One region of the Bifidobacterium thermacidophilum subsp. thermacidophilum DSM 15837 genome, then DNA from elsewhere that is predicted to be linked to it. Evidence: riboswitches for the same ligand, from Rfam matches in the RefSeq annotation. Region 1 holds a riboswitch; the other holds the start of a gene.
What was found. A riboswitch is a leader RNA that binds a small molecule or an ion and turns the genes downstream of it on or off. The one in region 1 is predicted to bind thiamine pyrophosphate.

Region 2: linked by a shared signal. The riboswitch ahead of thiD (bifunctional hydroxymethylpyrimidine kinase/phosphomethylpyrimidine kinase) and the one ahead of thiM (hydroxyethylthiazole kinase) in region 1 are both predicted to bind thiamine pyrophosphate.

Annotation. Positions count from the first base shown of each region.
Region 1 covers NZ_AUFI01000009.1:606-8,350, forward strand. The annotation lists partial or broken gene K315_RS0105565 (type IV pilus twitching motility protein PilT) at 1-343, shown strand, start outside; gene K315_RS10420 (hypothetical protein) at 874-1,806, opposite strand; TPP riboswitch at 2,209-2,316, shown strand; gene thiM (hydroxyethylthiazole kinase) at 2,306-3,298, shown strand; gene thiD (bifunctional hydroxymethylpyrimidine kinase/phosphomethylpyrimidine kinase) at 3,575-5,179, shown strand; gene K315_RS0105585 (thiamine-binding protein) at 5,336-5,719, shown strand; gene K315_RS0105590 (LacI family DNA-binding transcriptional regulator) at 5,902-6,966, shown strand; gene K315_RS0105595 (isoprenyl transferase) at 7,202-7,745, opposite strand, start outside.
Region 2 covers NZ_AUFI01000008.1:250,686-258,430, forward strand. The annotation lists gene miaB (tRNA (N6-isopentenyl adenosine(37)-C2)-methylthiotransferase MiaB) at 1-572, opposite strand, end outside; gene K315_RS0105185 (GTP pyrophosphokinase) at 720-1,403, shown strand; gene thiD (bifunctional hydroxymethylpyrimidine kinase/phosphomethylpyrimidine kinase) at 1,553-3,190, opposite strand; TPP riboswitch at 3,182-3,271, opposite strand; gene K315_RS0105195 (DMT family transporter) at 3,343-4,305, shown strand; gene K315_RS0105200 (Bax inhibitor-1/YccA family protein) at 4,325-5,206, shown strand; gene K315_RS0105205 (hypothetical protein) at 5,318-7,390, opposite strand; gene K315_RS0105210 (GmrSD restriction endonuclease domain-containing protein) at 7,536-7,745, opposite strand, start outside.

The sequences.
Region 1 (7,745 bases):
CGTGTACCCGGAGAACCAGCAGCAGCAGATCCGCGTGCAGGTCGCGTCCACGTTGCGGGCGGTGATCGTGCAGACGCTGCTGCCGAAGGCGAGCGGGCACGGGCGTGTCCCGGCGACCGAGGTGATGTACGCGACGCCGGCGATCAGCGCGCTGATCCGCGAGGGCAAGACGCACCAGGTACGCACGCAGTTGCAGTCGGGCGGCGACCTGGGCATGCACACCCTGGACCAGGACCTCGCGCGGCTGGTCAACCGCGGCGACGTGCAGCTCGACGTGGCCGAGCAGCGGTGCCAGGACCGCAAGGAGTTCGAGAAACTCGTCCAATCCCGCGTCGCCTACTGAGCCGCGGCGGTAGGAGCCACGTGTCTCCTACCGAGCCCCGGCGTCTGAGTCCCTAGCGGCGCCCAATCCGGTTTCGGCCCCCGTCCACACCATGCGGGCGGGGGCCGAACCATACCCCCGGCAACCCGGACTGCCATCGTGCGAGCCAATCCTCACAAACCGACGCCCGGAACAATATCGGGAAATTAGCGCATGTCCCCACATACGCAACACGACACAACGGCCATCCAACCATCGCCAACCATGACAAACCGTCACCACACGCATGCCACGGCATACGGAACTCGACAGAACCCACCATCCGCAGCCCCAATACCACATACGCCACCAGGCCACGCACGCGCCGGCATGCGCAACTCAACAGAACCCACGCGTGTCACGCCCACCATCATGACCAACCCCACGACACGCATGCGCCGGCATGCGCAACACGACACATCACCCGCCCGGCCACCGCCGGCCACCGCCGACCATGCCAATCAACGCCAATCAACACTGACGACCAACACCGGAGCAATCAGTCGTCGACATCAACTGATATCGACGACCATCCCTTTCGGCGCCTCCTTGTGGAACACTTTGCGATACACATCGCGACGCATATACACGCTGCACGTCGAGGCTTTGTACTGGTCCTTCCATGGACGTACCAAGTGCACGTACCGTACCTCAATGTAATCGGCACGGTTGTATCCCAGATCCTTAAAATAGAAGGGCTGATATAGCGTGAAATACAGCGCCGGCTCTTCCTCGTTCTTCCACGTTTCGAGGTCTTTCTTGGCTTGTCCCGCAGGCTGATACCACAACAGATAGCTTGATCCGTCTTGCGAATTCGATATCAGATTCTTGCTGAAATACGGATTCGCGACAATGAGGTCGGCCGGATACCATGTGGTGAAATCGATGCACTTGTCTCCGCCGCCGCAGTAGGCGCCCTCCCATTTCTGCCTTTCCTCTTTCGTCGCCTCCAATCGCGTCCATCCGGACATCATTCTCTCGTTCTGCAGGTTTCCACGCTCAATCAGCGAGCTCAAGGCACGTGCCTGGGAATACGGGTACAGCACATCCGTAACGCAGGCGTAGACATTCCAGTAGACGCTGATGCTGAGCAGAAGCACTCCCACGCATTTGCCGGCATTAATTACCAGCGCACGATCGTGTTCACTCATGTGTGCGAATGCGCGGGCTCCCAGGGCCTTCATCCATGCCGGAACATCATCCGTATTCAAAGGGCTGTCACGGTATAGGACACACAACATCATGATGAAGAACCCAAGTATGATTCCTTCATGATGAGCGGCAAAATATCGAGCTCCCAGCACACTCATCATCGCATATGGGAAGAGCAGGAGACCAAGTTCCTTGCGTCGATAGGCAAGATGGATAAACACCGCCCAGACGAGACTGGAGATGACGACCATCATTACCCACTCCCAGATGGATGCGGAAATAAAACTCATCATGGCATCTGAAAACACTGAAGTGAACATCATTTCTGAGGGCAGGCAGAACCAGAAGCGCAACACCATCTGCCACGCACTGGGCAAAGGGAAATCCACAAGCATGTCCAAACCGCTGTCGTACATGTTGGGTCTCGGCCAAACAGGGGCGGCAATCCCAAGACCGACAGCAACCACACATCCACGGCGGCGCAAGGCGACCGGAAGACAACCGTGTCAGCGCCCCGGGGAGCCTCAGCGCTGTCAGCAACGCCTGGAAAAGACCTACGTCATTCGGACTCGGCAGGACATACGTAACCTCTTAATATTATCCGGAACCCTGAACCTCAGCGGCGTGCAACCTGCACGCGCCAATCCGCCCTGAATCCACCCCGTGTCCACGGGCATCCATACGATGACTCGAGTAATCCAATGCAGGGGAGCCCGCCGCAAGGCAAGGCTGAGAAAGGCACCGTGCCTGACCCTTAGAACCTGTTGGTTAGAACCAGCGTAGGGAGCAATGATGAGCACAGACGCATCACCAGATATCACCGGCAGTACCAGCGCAGCCCTGAACGGAACACCGTTGTCAGCGGACGACCCCGAGCGCCAGCTGATTGCGAAGGCTGTGCGTGAAGTGAAGGAAACCACTCCGCTCGCCCAATCATTCACGAACTTCGTGACCGTCAACCTCGTCGCCAACGCGCAGCTCGCGGCGGGCGGCACCGCGGCGATGAGCTACCTGCCGGACGACATCATCGACACCGCGGCAATCGCCAAGGCCACCTACATCAACGTCGGCACCCTGCTGCCGTTCTTCAGGGACGTGCTCGGCAATATTGCGCGGTCGTTGCAAGCCATGCACCACCCGTGGGTGCTTGACCCCGTCGCCGCCGGCATCGGGCGCACCCGTTCTGCCATTCTGTGGTCATTCCGCTCCGCTCCCCCGACCATTGTGCGGGGCAATGCATCAGAAATCATCGCGTTGGCGGGAATCTGGGATCTTAACGTCCCATCCGCAGGTTCCGATACAGGAGCCAAGAAGGGAACCACACGACCGGCAGGCGTCGAAGCCGTAGATGACGTGGACAGCGCCACAAATGCCGCAATCGTGATGGCGCGATATTTGCGCAACTACGCGCCAAATCACCGTGCCGCTGTCGCCGTGTCCGGCGCCACGGATCTTGTCACCGACGGAGACACCGTGTACCGGTTGCCCGGCGGCAGCTCGATGATGACGAAAATCACCGGTGCCGGATGCTCGCTCGGCGGGGTCACCGCCACCTATCTCGCCGTAGCCGATCCGCTTACCGCCGCGCTGGCTGCGAGCGCATTGTACAACCGTGCCTCCGAGCAGGCTGCGGAAGGCTGCACCGGACCGGGAAGTTTCCAAACCCGATTCCTTGACGCGCTGTGGAACGTCACCGCCGAAGACATCGCCGCATCGCCAATCATCGTGTTGCAAGTCCCTGCGTCGCAAAACAGCGTATCGTCAGACACCGCGGGCACGGCCTGACACAAGTCGCAATCGAACCGCGCCAAGAATGTAGACGTTGCTCCACCGTCAAGAGGCACGCCCGGCATGCCCGCAACACCGACGCGGTGAGACCAGCGGCGAGCAACGATTACGCAAACGTAATCATCCCACCGGCATATTTTAGTGAGATATTGCTGATATTGAACGAATGAATCGTTTGCATAGTATCTATACATTCGGCAGTATGCCCCAGTACGATACTTCGGAACTTCAGAACCAAGGGTCACAATCGGCCCAATAACAGAAAGAAACACCATGACCAACTACCCCTACGTCTCCATGCGCGATACCTTCGACTTGACCGCCTACTGCATCCTCGGGTCGCAAGATACCAAGGGACGCCCGGTCGGCGATATCGTCGACGACGCGCTGCAGGGCGGCGCCACGTTCATCCAGTTGCGAGACAAAACCGCGGACGCCAAGCAGCTCACCGAAACAGCACGGGATATCGCGCAGATTATCGAAGACAACGGCAAGTCCGACACGGTCGCCTTCGTCATCGACGACCGCGTGGACGTCGTCTGGCAGTGCCGCAATCTGGGTATCAAGGTCGACGGCGTGCATATCGGGCAGGACGACATGGACCCGCGCGAGGCGCGACAACTGCTCGGCGACGACGCCATCATCGGCCTGAGCGCGGAAACCGAAAGCCTCGTCAAACTCATCAACGAACTGCCGAGCGGCTGCATCGACTACATCGGCGCCGCACCGCTGCACCCCTCCACCACCAAGCCTGATGCCATCGTCGTCGAGGATGACGGTAGCAAGCATTTCCTGAGCATCGACTTGATCAACACCATCTGTACTGCCAGCGATTATCCGGTCGTTATCGGCGGTGGCGTGACGCTTGCCGATATGCGCGATTTGGCCGCATCCAAGGCAGCCGGCTGGTTCGTGGTGTCGGCGATTGCAGGGGCGGACGATCCGAAAGCCACCACACAAGCCATGGTGGATGCATGGCGGAGTGTTCGCGGGAGCGGACATCACGGGTATGCGGCGCGTACGCTCTCGCATGCCCCGGCAGCGGGGACATCATCCGTGGGGAACGCCGATGAGGTGCCCGCAGTACTCACCATTGCCGGCAGCGACTGCTCCGGCGGGGCGGGAATTCAAGCGGACCTGAAAACCATGCTCGCGTGTGGGGTCTACGGCATGAGCGCCATCACGTCCATCACCGCGCAGAACACGCAAGGCGTCAGCGCGGTCGAAGATGTGAGCCCGGATATCCTCGCTGCCCAGCTGGATGCGGTATACACCGATATTCCGCCGGCAGCCACGAAAATCGGCATGGTTTCCAACGCACGACTCATCGCGGTCATCGGTGATGCATTGCGCAAGTACCAAGCACCGAATGTGGTGCTCGATCCGGTCATGGTCTCCTCCAGCGGCACGCGCTTGCTCGACGCGAATGCCGAGAGCGCGTTGACCGGACTGTTTGGGTTGTGCCGGCTCATCACCCCTAATATTCCCGAGGCGGAAGTGCTGTGCGGGCAGGACTTCGGCGAGGGTTCCATCAGCACACCGGATGCCATGGCTCATGCCGCCCGGCATCTGGTTTCGCGGTATGGATGCGCTGTGCTCGTCAAAGGCGGGCACAGCGTTCAGGGTGCAAGCGACGTACTCGCCGACACGGACGGGAATTTGGTGTGGTTCCGTGGCGAGCATATCGACAATCCCAATACGCATGGCACCGGCTGCACGTTGTCCAGCGCGATTGCGAGCGCTTTGGCGCGCGGAGAGACGCTGGCATCGGCGATTCGCGATGGTAAGGCATATCTGACCGGGGCCATCGCCGCGGGGCTGGACCTCGGGCACGGGTCCGGGCCGATGGATCACGCGTGGCGGTGGCGGACGCGCTGACCTTCGTCCGCAGGACGCCGAGTGACTCGTCATTGTGACCGGCGATAATCAGAAAGTAACATCAGGTAATCCACCATATGAGGCATCGACGGAGGGATCCCGCGGATAGCACGGATGCCTCCTGAGCAGAACCCAACAGAAAGGAACACTATCACTATGACCCTCGATCGCAACGCGGAACGTCAGGAAGTGCCGGTCGACCCGGAAACCGGCAAGCCGTACATCAACACGGTCGCAGCTGTCGCCATCAGCCCGGCCGGAGCGAGCCCTGAGAAATCAACGTATGTGGCACAAGCGGTTGATGTGATTCGTCAGTCGGGACTGCCGAACGAGACCAACGCCATGTTCACCAACATCGAAGGCGATCTTGATCAGGTGCTCGCCACCATTCGCGATGCGACGATGAAGCTCGCGGGACAGGGCTACCGCACCGACGTGGTCATCCGGCTGGATATTCGCCCTGGATTCAGCGGGCAGATTCACGCCAAGCAGGAGCTGGTCAACGAGATTCTCGACGGAAAGCAGGACCAAGGCAAGTGACGGCCGAGCGTCGGCGCCAGGAAGCCATATCCCGCTGTTGTGCGACGCCATAGTCGCACAACAGCGGGCCACCATCTGTGCCGGAGCGGGCAGGATGTCACAGGTCGTCCAACACGTGGTCATCATACGAAACTCCGCAGGATTCTCCATGCTCCCTCTCGGAATTTCAGTACAATAGGACTGTGGTAACAATCAAAGATATCGCAGCAAAGATGCACACATCGACATCGACGGTGTCGCTTGTGCTGAATCACCGCTACGACAAGCGCGTGCGGCCTGATCTGGCACGCGATATCCTACGTACTGCCGAGGAAATGGGATACCACTACAACGAACTCGCGGCGTCCCTACGCAAAGGTGCCACGCATACTATCGCCTTCATCAGCGATCAAGTCGCCACTACGCCGTACGCCGGCGAAATCATTCACGGAGCGCAAGATGCCGCACGCCAGCTCGGCTACATGATGTTCATCATCGACGCGGACGGCAAACGGAATCTCGAACAGGACCTCAGTCACATGCTCGGTTGGGGCGTCGGCGGATACATCTACGCGAAATTCGCAAACCGACTGGTATCCGTTCCCCATGCTCTCAACGACCGGCCCGTGGTCGTTGTCAACGCTACGGAATGCAACGGCGCACATCCAAGCATCGCACCCGATGAGGTCGGCATCGGCTATAGCGCAACGAAATATCTACTCGACGCCGGTTGCCGGCGCATCGCCTACATCGGAGTCGGCGTCGGAACGCTTGCACAAACCGGTCGGATGACTGGCTACGAGAACGCGCTTCACGACGCGGGAATTCCGTTTGACAATCGACTCATTGTCCGGGTATCGCAGGGCACGCCAGCGTTCGGGGCGGTCGAACGGCTGCTTGATGAGACCGAACCTGATGGCGTGTTCGCATTCAACGATGCCCGGGCGGTGTACGTGTACGACTATGCGTTCAAACATGGACTCACCATCGGCAGCGACCTGTCAGTGATTGGTGTGGACAACCACGAAGTCATCTGTGACACCACGGTGCCTGCGCTGACCAGCGTGGAACTTCCCCACTACGAGATGGGGTTCTGGGGAGCTTGCAAAGTCATATCCATGATCGAAGGCGGCGACCCGATTACCGAAAATCGCGCAACACCCGCTTACCATGCTGTCACCATCCCGACAGTTAGCGGGGACAAATCGCCGGCGCTCATCCCCTGCGCAATCATTGCCAAACAGTCGGTTGTCGGAGAAGTCTCGTAGGGCTTGGTTTTCTAAGGGTCTGAGGTGTCATACGGAAGTTTTGGATTTCCGGGGCATGCTGGCGAGAATTCCCGGAACCTCCAAATCGCGCGATCCGCCGGTCCCATGTTCTCAACGATTCGACGAAATCACCGTCCCACGGCTTGCGCTGGATGCCCGACACACGCCCCTTCACAAACCAGCTACGCTCAGGCACCGCTTAACGTAACCAGTTTGTGAGAGAGAACGCCGCAGCTTACTTCTTTACCCCGCCGAACCGGCGATCGCGGTGGATGTAATGGTCGATTGACCGCCAGAACGCTTCACGCCCATAGTCCGGGAACAGTTCCGGCACAAAATCGTATTCCGCGTAAGCCGCCTGCCATGCCAAGAAATTCGAGGTACGCTGCTCGCCCGACGTACGGATCACCAAATCACAATCCGGAATATCCGGGTTGTACAGGTGCTCGGCGATCATCTTCTCGGTGACGCGATCGCCCTTGATTTTGCCGGCGCGCACCTCACGCGCGATATCCGCGCACGCATCAGCTATTTCTGCACGCCCGCCATAGTTGATGCAGAACACCACGTCGATGACCTTGTTGTTCTTCGTGCGTTCCATGGCCATTTCGAGTTCGTCAATCACCGACTTCCACAGCCTCGGACGACGGCCGGCCCAACGCACACGCACGCCCCACTCGTCCATCTGGGCGACGCGGCGGTGGATGATGTCACGGGAGAAGCCCATGAGGAACCGCACTTCCTGCGGCGAGCGCTTCCAATTCTCCGTGGAGAACGTA
Region 2 (7,745 bases), on a different contig from region 1:
GTGTTGTTGCACCCCACCGAAATCGACACCCACGAGGAGATACGCGAGGAACGGGCAGCCGGCAACTGGCTTGGGAAATAAGTCAGGTCGTTGGCGACATCGATCTGCGGCTCGCCGGTCGCGCGCGCTTGGTCAAGCAGACGCGGAAGTGAGGCAATGCTTTTCGTACCGAACACCGCATCGACCCACGGGGTCCGTTTGGCGATGCGCTCGCGGTCCAGCTGGGCCATGCACCCGCCGATTGCGATCTGCACGCACGGATTCGCATGCTTGTAGCGCGCCCAGCGTCCGATGGTGCCGTACATGCGTTCGGCGGCGTTCTCCCGCACCGCGCAGGTGTTCATGACCACAAGATCGAAATCATGCTGTGCGATCTGACGTTCACTCGCCGGCACGTACCCGTCCTGCTCCAGCACGCCTGCGATACGCTCGGAATCGTGCACATTCATCTGACAGCCGAGCGTATGAATATAGAACACACCCTTGCCGCGGCCGTCCGGCCGAACATTCCCCGACTGCCCGGCAGCCGGTCTCGAGGCGCGCTCCGCCTCGGTCATCATCGCTTCATCCATAACCGCCGATTGTATCGTCCGGTCGGCACACCGCCGGCGTGCCCGAACACCCGGCATGTCGCCGTGGAATCCGACACGTCCGGGGACCTCACGCTATCATGGTCAATCGTGATACTTGACCGACATAACCGCATCAATATTGGAGAGATGAAAGCGCGGCTGGGCGATTTGAAACTCGGCGAACAGTTTCCCGCGGAGGAGATTACCGAATTCATCGACCTCATGCAGGTCTATGAAGGCGCGATGTACGAAATCAGCACCAAGCTGGAAATCCTTGACAGCGAATTCCAAGTGCGATTCGCCCACAATCCGATCCATCATATAGAACGGCGATTGAAATCGGTGGATTCCATCCTCGGCAAACTGCAACGCAAATCACTGCCAATCAATACCCGGTCAATCAAAGACAACCTGTTCGATGTCGCCGGTATCCGCGTGATTTGCAACTACCGCGATGACGTGTACTCGGTTTCGAACTACCTGTCGGCACAATCGGATATCCAGGTGCTGCGCGTCAAGGATTACATCAAGAACCCCAAGCAGAATGGCTATCGCAGTCTCCATGTGATTTACGCCGTGCCGGTATTCCTGTCCGCGGGGGCGCATTACACGCCGGTCGAAGTGCAGTTCCGCACCATCGCGATGGATTACTGGGCGAGCCTTGAACACCAGTTGCGTTATAAATCCGACCTGCCCGACGCCAAACTCGCCGAACATTCGCAAACCCTGCTCGATTGCGCGCGTAGTCTGCAGAACATCGAAGCGCAAATGCAGGGCATTCACCGCGATATCACCGGGGCCCCGCGTGTTGAGGAGGCTCCGCAGGCCTGACGTCTCGCGTCTTGCGCAGAATCCCGAAACATCTGGTGCGTCCCGCTTGCCGACAAGGCGCACCAGATGTTCTTCCCGGCGCAGAATGTCAATACCATCGTGGGGGCGCCGGACCCCTGGGTCTCAAGGCCTTGAGACCCCAAAATACCCTAGAATCCCAGCGCAGGTCTGGTCAGTCCTTGTTCAAAGAAGCGGAACTCATGCTCCGACGAAACGAGCGCCGCATGCATCATATGCTCATATTCGTCAATCGATGCTTCGGCGGCCAGCCGATCACAGATCTGCACCTCGCGCAGCGTGCTCTCGGTGAATTCCGGGTCGGAGTACATGCGGATCCACTCGCCGAAGGGATGTGTGTCGACATCAATATGCTTGTTGCGCACCTGCTCGCGCATTTCCTTGCCCATGGCGGCGTACATCCAGAAACACGGCATGACCACGGCGGCAAGCCGGGCATACGAGCCGGAATCGGCGACCCGATGCTCGTGGCCGATATAGGCCGCGGTCACCTCGGAGCGGGAAGTGCCAGACGGGTCGAATCCATGCTTGACGTACCAGTTGTGGTGGAACATTACCTCGGAATCCACACCTCCGGAAGCCGCCTGTGCGAAGAACACCCGCTCGTCCAGGCGGTCGGCACGCGAGGAGGCGAGCGCCAGCAGCGACGTGTAATCGGTCAGATAGATGTCGTCTTGATGCAGGTAGAACGCGAAATCCTCCAATGACAGCGTGGCATCCACCATGCTGGTGATGAAGCGCATGCCGTGAATCCGTTCGCGGATGGGCCGCACACGGTTCCAGTAGTCGGCGCTGAAGCGCAATCCGGTCGGCGCGTGCTGCCATGTGAAATCGACTGGCCCGTGCCCTTTGCCCACGTGCAAACGGTCGGCGACGGCGATCGCCCCGTTCATCCACGTTTTCGCACGGCGTGCGGCCTGCTCCCATGTGTCGCATTGCGGACGCAGCGCGGCGAGCGTGCTGGACAGGGTGTCCCCCGTACCGTGGACGTTGTGGGTGCGCACCGCACGGCCTTCGATACGCGTGGTGCGCACCTCGCCCTGCCCGTCGGACGGTTCGGCGAGGACGTCGGTGCTTGACGCGCCGCCGGCGAGCGCGAGCGCACCGCCTTTGGCGTATACGGCGACGCCATAGCGCTTGCATACCTCGCGTGCCATGGATTCCAGCGTGTCGATATCCGCGGCTGGCTGGTCGGCGTCGGCGAGTGCAGCGAGTTCCGGCACATTCGGCGTGATGATGTCAGCCATGGGGATGATGTTGCGCAGGGCCTGTTCGGCTTGCGTGGTGAGCAGGGCGTCACCGGATTTCGCGTACATGACCGGGTCGAGGACGACTACCGGTTTGGCGATGCCCTCGTCACGGTAATGCTGCTCCAATGCGGTCAGCCACCCTTTGACCGCTTCGACGAGTTCGGGGGTGCCGAGCATACCGATTTTCATCGAGTCGATGATTGCGTCGTCGCTGACCGCATTGAGTTGCGCGACAAGGAAGTCCGGCTCCATGTTGACGATGCTGGTCACGCCCTGGGTGTTCTGTGCGAGGACGCTGGTCATGGCCGCATACCCGAACACTCCTTGTGCAGTGAACGCTTTCATGTCCGCCATGGTGCCGGCGCCGCCGATCGGGTCTGAACCTTCGATGGACAGGACTCTCAGCCGGGATGGCGCGTCTGCCGCACGCTCCCCCGCGGCCTCCAATTGTGCGAGCGCCGCCATGGCGCCGGTGACGCTCGGGGTTTCATTTGATTGCTGGTATTGCGGCTCACTCATGCCGGACATCCCTTCGCTAGTGCTGACTAGATCAGGTTCAACGGGTGTGTTCTCAGCCTGTCGGCACCCCGTGTCACCGGCAATCCACCATAGCCGACCCCACGGTCAATGCCGCCCTGCACACGTCCGCTCGGTTCGGATATGCTGGAATCATGCGAGAGAATGAGAAACGACGCCGTATCGTCGGCAGTGCGTTGTTGCTGCTGACATCCCTGATCTGGGGATTCGCCTTCGTCAGCCAAGTGCAGGGCATGCAATCGGTTTCCCCGATGTTCTTCAATGCGATCCGATTCACCTTGGGCGCCGTGTCACTGATGCCCGTGCTTGTCGTGATGTCAAGGATTCAGGCGGGGCGCGCGGCAACGCGGCAGTCCCCGAAAGCCAGCCGCGGCACTGTGGCGGTATGGTCCGCGGTGTGCGGGCTGATTTTGTGGGCCGGCGCCACCTCGCAGCAATACGGGGTCCAATTGAGCATGTCCGCCGGGCATTCCGGATTCGTGACCGCCTTGTATATCGTGCTGGTTCCGGTGCTCGGTCTCCTGTTCCTGCATCGGCGGATCCACATGCTCACCGTACTGGCGATTATTGTGTCGATAGTCGGGTTCTATCTGCTGTGCGTCACCGACTCCATCCGCACCATCAGTGTGGGCGATCTGGTGCTGCTGGCGAGCGCGGTATTGTATGCCACGCATATTCTCGTCATTGATCGGGTGGGCGGCAGGCTCAATCCGATTGCATTGTCGCTTGGCCAGTATCTGGTGGTCTCGCTGCTCAGCTGGGTGTCGACATTGGTGTTACACCAGGTGGATTGGCAGGGTGCGTTGGCCTGTGCGGGCGCGCTCGCGTACGCGGGCATCATGTCGGTGGGCGTCGCATACACGCTGCAGGTGGTCGGGCAGCGGGTTGTTCCACCATCGCAGGCCTCGATGATTATGTCGTTGGAATCGTTCTTCTCAGCTGTCGGCGGAGCGCTGATCTTGCATGAGACGATGTCGGGACGCGGATATGTGGGCTGTGCCATGATTTTCCTCGGCACGATTCTCGCCCAAATCGATCCAGAACATCTCATCAGACGATTTTCTCCAGATGATTCCCAGCAAAAGACCATAGAATAATCGCAAGAAAGGAACAATCATGACCTACGATCAGCAGCCCCAGAATCCCTCACCTCAACACATCCAATACCAGGCCGACGGACAGGGACAGCCACAGTACGGCCAACCCCAGTATGGCCAGCCGACCGCGCAGCCACAGGCCGTTTACTATCAGTCCCCTGCCGGCGCCGGCACGAGCGCAGGATATGCAGCCCCAGCTTCGGCCATTCCCGCCCAGGTCGCGTCAGTCACCGAACATGCGGAACGGACCTCAATGATCCGCGCCTACGCCGAAATGACTGCCGGTCTCGCGGTAACAGCCGTAGTGGCGGTGCTCACCCAGACCTTCGGACTGCTCAACAGCTTCCTGGCGGCCACCGGCAGCCTAGGGTGGATTGGTCTGATGCTCGTGCAGATTGTCATGGCCATCGCCATCGGCAATCGTGCGATGAATCTCAAGGCGGGAGCCGCACGCGTCCTGTTCTACCTATATGCCGCGTTGATGGGCTTCACGTTGAGCTCGATTTTCATGATTTACGACCTTGGCTCAATCGGAACGGTTCTTGCGCTGTGCACCGGGTTCTTCTTCGTGCTGACCATGCTGTCGCTGACCATGCGTTCCAGTCTGTTGAAAGCCGGCCCCATTCTTCTGGCCGCGCTCATCACTTTGATTGTCGGCGAATTCGTCATCATGCTCGTCGCTCCGGGTTCGACCGGAATCATGGTGATCTCCGCGATCGGCGTGCTCATCTTCGCCGGGCTGACCATGTACGACGCGCAGAAAACCCGTGTCCTGTTCGCGCAGTACGCCGGACAGCCTGAAGCAATCAAGAGCCTGTCAATCGTATGCGCGTTGAATCTGTATCTTGATTTCGTGAATATGTTCCTGTATCTGCTGCGTCTGTTCGGCAGCCGCGACTAAGGATCACACGTGCTGCGCGGTGCATACGTCGCACAGCACGTGTGATGATCGCAATCGGGCCCGGTCCCCTCATCAGGGACCGGGCCCGAATCATAGTCACGTGTGCATGCATCAGCGCGTCGAAACGAAGGTCGGGAACACCTCGTCGATCACCGCCGACCCCTTCTCCTGAGCGGACTGCGCATAATCGAAACGCAACGTGAGAATCGACTGCTGGGTGACGATCTCCTTCACGTATGTGATGGTGCCGTTCTCCGCATAACTGCACACCATGATGTCGCCGGACAGCAGATGGTAGGACACACTGCGCCCGGAAGCGCAGGCGGAGTATTCGCTCGAAACCGTAGCACCAGTCGTATTCGATGCGCCGGAGACCTTGATGGTCATGCCGATTGAATCGTCGGTGAAGGTTCGTGTCGCGCCGTTATCGGTTTCCTCATGCCAGACGTAGCCGTCGGGGATGGACACCCGGTACCCCATCGCATCATTCGTGTACACACCCGCCGGAGACGGTGTGGCAGCTGCGGATGGTGACGACGAAGAAGCCGATGTCGATGCGTCAGCCGACGGAGATGCAGGCGCTGAGGCGCTGGCTGTGGCGTTCGCAGACGGTTGGGTCGCCGATGTGCCATGATGGCGTGTCAGTGCGAACACAATACCCGCGCACACCAACAGCGCGACAACAACCACGATGATAATCGTGGCGCGCACCGGGGTCGCGGTTTTGCCTGCTGCTGGCGATTCCTCCGGACGTGCGGCCTTGACGCGGCTGCTTGCCGCATTCCGGTTTGTCTGCGGTGCTTCGCCGTTGGGCCGGTAGGCGGGCTGATTCGCGTCGGCGGGGATGGCGACGGTCGCTTCATTGTCGCCGGTGGGCTCCTCGGCGACAGGAAGCTGCCCGGTGGTGTCGGCTTCGTCAGACGGCAACGGCTCTTCCGCGCGCGCCTCTCCCTCGCCGGATTGCTCGAATGCAAACGGGAACTCGTTCGTAGACTCGTAGATCGCCGCGGTGCGTTCCGTCATTTCAGCCGGCGGGATATTGTACGGCAACGGGCCGGTTTCCGTACCGATGGCATCGCGGTCGATGACCTGGGTCAGTTCGTCGCTGCCAGACTCCTGTGTGTCGGGCGCCTGCGTATCGGAGTATGGGACATCAGACGACGCGTCGAATGACGGTGCGTCGGATGGGGTTTCAATCCGCTCATCCGATGTCAGGGCATCATCCGGTTGCGCGGGTTGCGCTGCTGACACCTGTTCGATTGACGGGTATTGCGCCGAGACGGGCGAAGAGGATTCCTCATCGTCTGGCGTATGACCGCTGTCCGGGGAGATCTTCCGATTCTCCGCGGTTTGCGGGTTCGTGTCCGCACTGTCCTGTGCAGCCGGCTCCTCCTCGCCTTCCGTATCGTCATCGTTCAAGTCCTGAACGGTATTCGGAGTATCACCCGTGCCGGGTATGTCGTTGCTGCCGGAAGCATCGGCTTCATCGGTGTGATTGGTGTGCTCGGCATCTGATACATCGTCGGCCGCGTTGTCAGCCTCGTCTGGGAATTGCGCAACCGGCTGATGGTCGGATTGCTGTTGCGACGACGTTGCGGATTGCCCTTCGGCATTGTCGGTGTTCAGACTCCAGATTCCTTCCGGCAGCGACGGGATTCCCCACGTGTCCGACGCCCAATCGAGCGCGAAATGGTAGTCCTTCTTCGCGGTTTCGGTCTGTGCAGGCTCGGTGGCCGATGTACCGGTCTCCCCTGAGACGGACCGTCCCTGCCCTGTGCGGGCGGACGATTGGCCGCTTTCGTGTGCGCCTTCCTGAGTGTTCCCCGAAGCGACGTCCGAATGCACTCCATCAACCGTTCCGATTGCACTCTGTGCAGCACCCGGACGCGTTTTGGCGTGTGGAATGACCGAATGGGCGGACGCGGCGAGCGCGGCGAGATCAGCCGACCCGTTGATGGCTGCCATCTGCGCCTGCTGGATGTATTCGCGCCGAGATATCGGGCGCGTGGGCTGTTCCTGGGCATCATACGACGACGCAGGCTGCATGCGGCGCGGAATCGCCTGCGTCGGTGTGTCGGATCCATGAGGGTCCGGACCTTCGAGCGTACCACCGCAATTCATGCAGATATCCCCGTCGTAAAAGACCTCAGAACCGCAATGCGGGCAATATCGTATGACGCTCATCTGCTCAATGTCCCTCCGCAACCATCATCATCAATCGCTTCCAACCCTAGCCCATGCCGTGCCTTTGGACGCCACGGAATCTGAAGTCGGCACAGATTCGCCGAACACCGCCGCGGGCGACCTGGCGAAAACGGGATTCGGGGGCTCAGCCACGCATACGGTATTGCTTCCAGATATCGGCCAAGCTGGTGCCGTCACTACGTTTCCACACGTTGAGCCCTTGGCTGCCGCCGCCTACCGCGCGGGCGGCCGCGGTCGGCGTGGTGTACTCCTCGCCGTTTTCCAAACGCATTGTGCCTTGCGGAGTGATTTCCGCTTTCCACAGTTCGCCTTTGCGCGGCCGTTTCCATTCCAG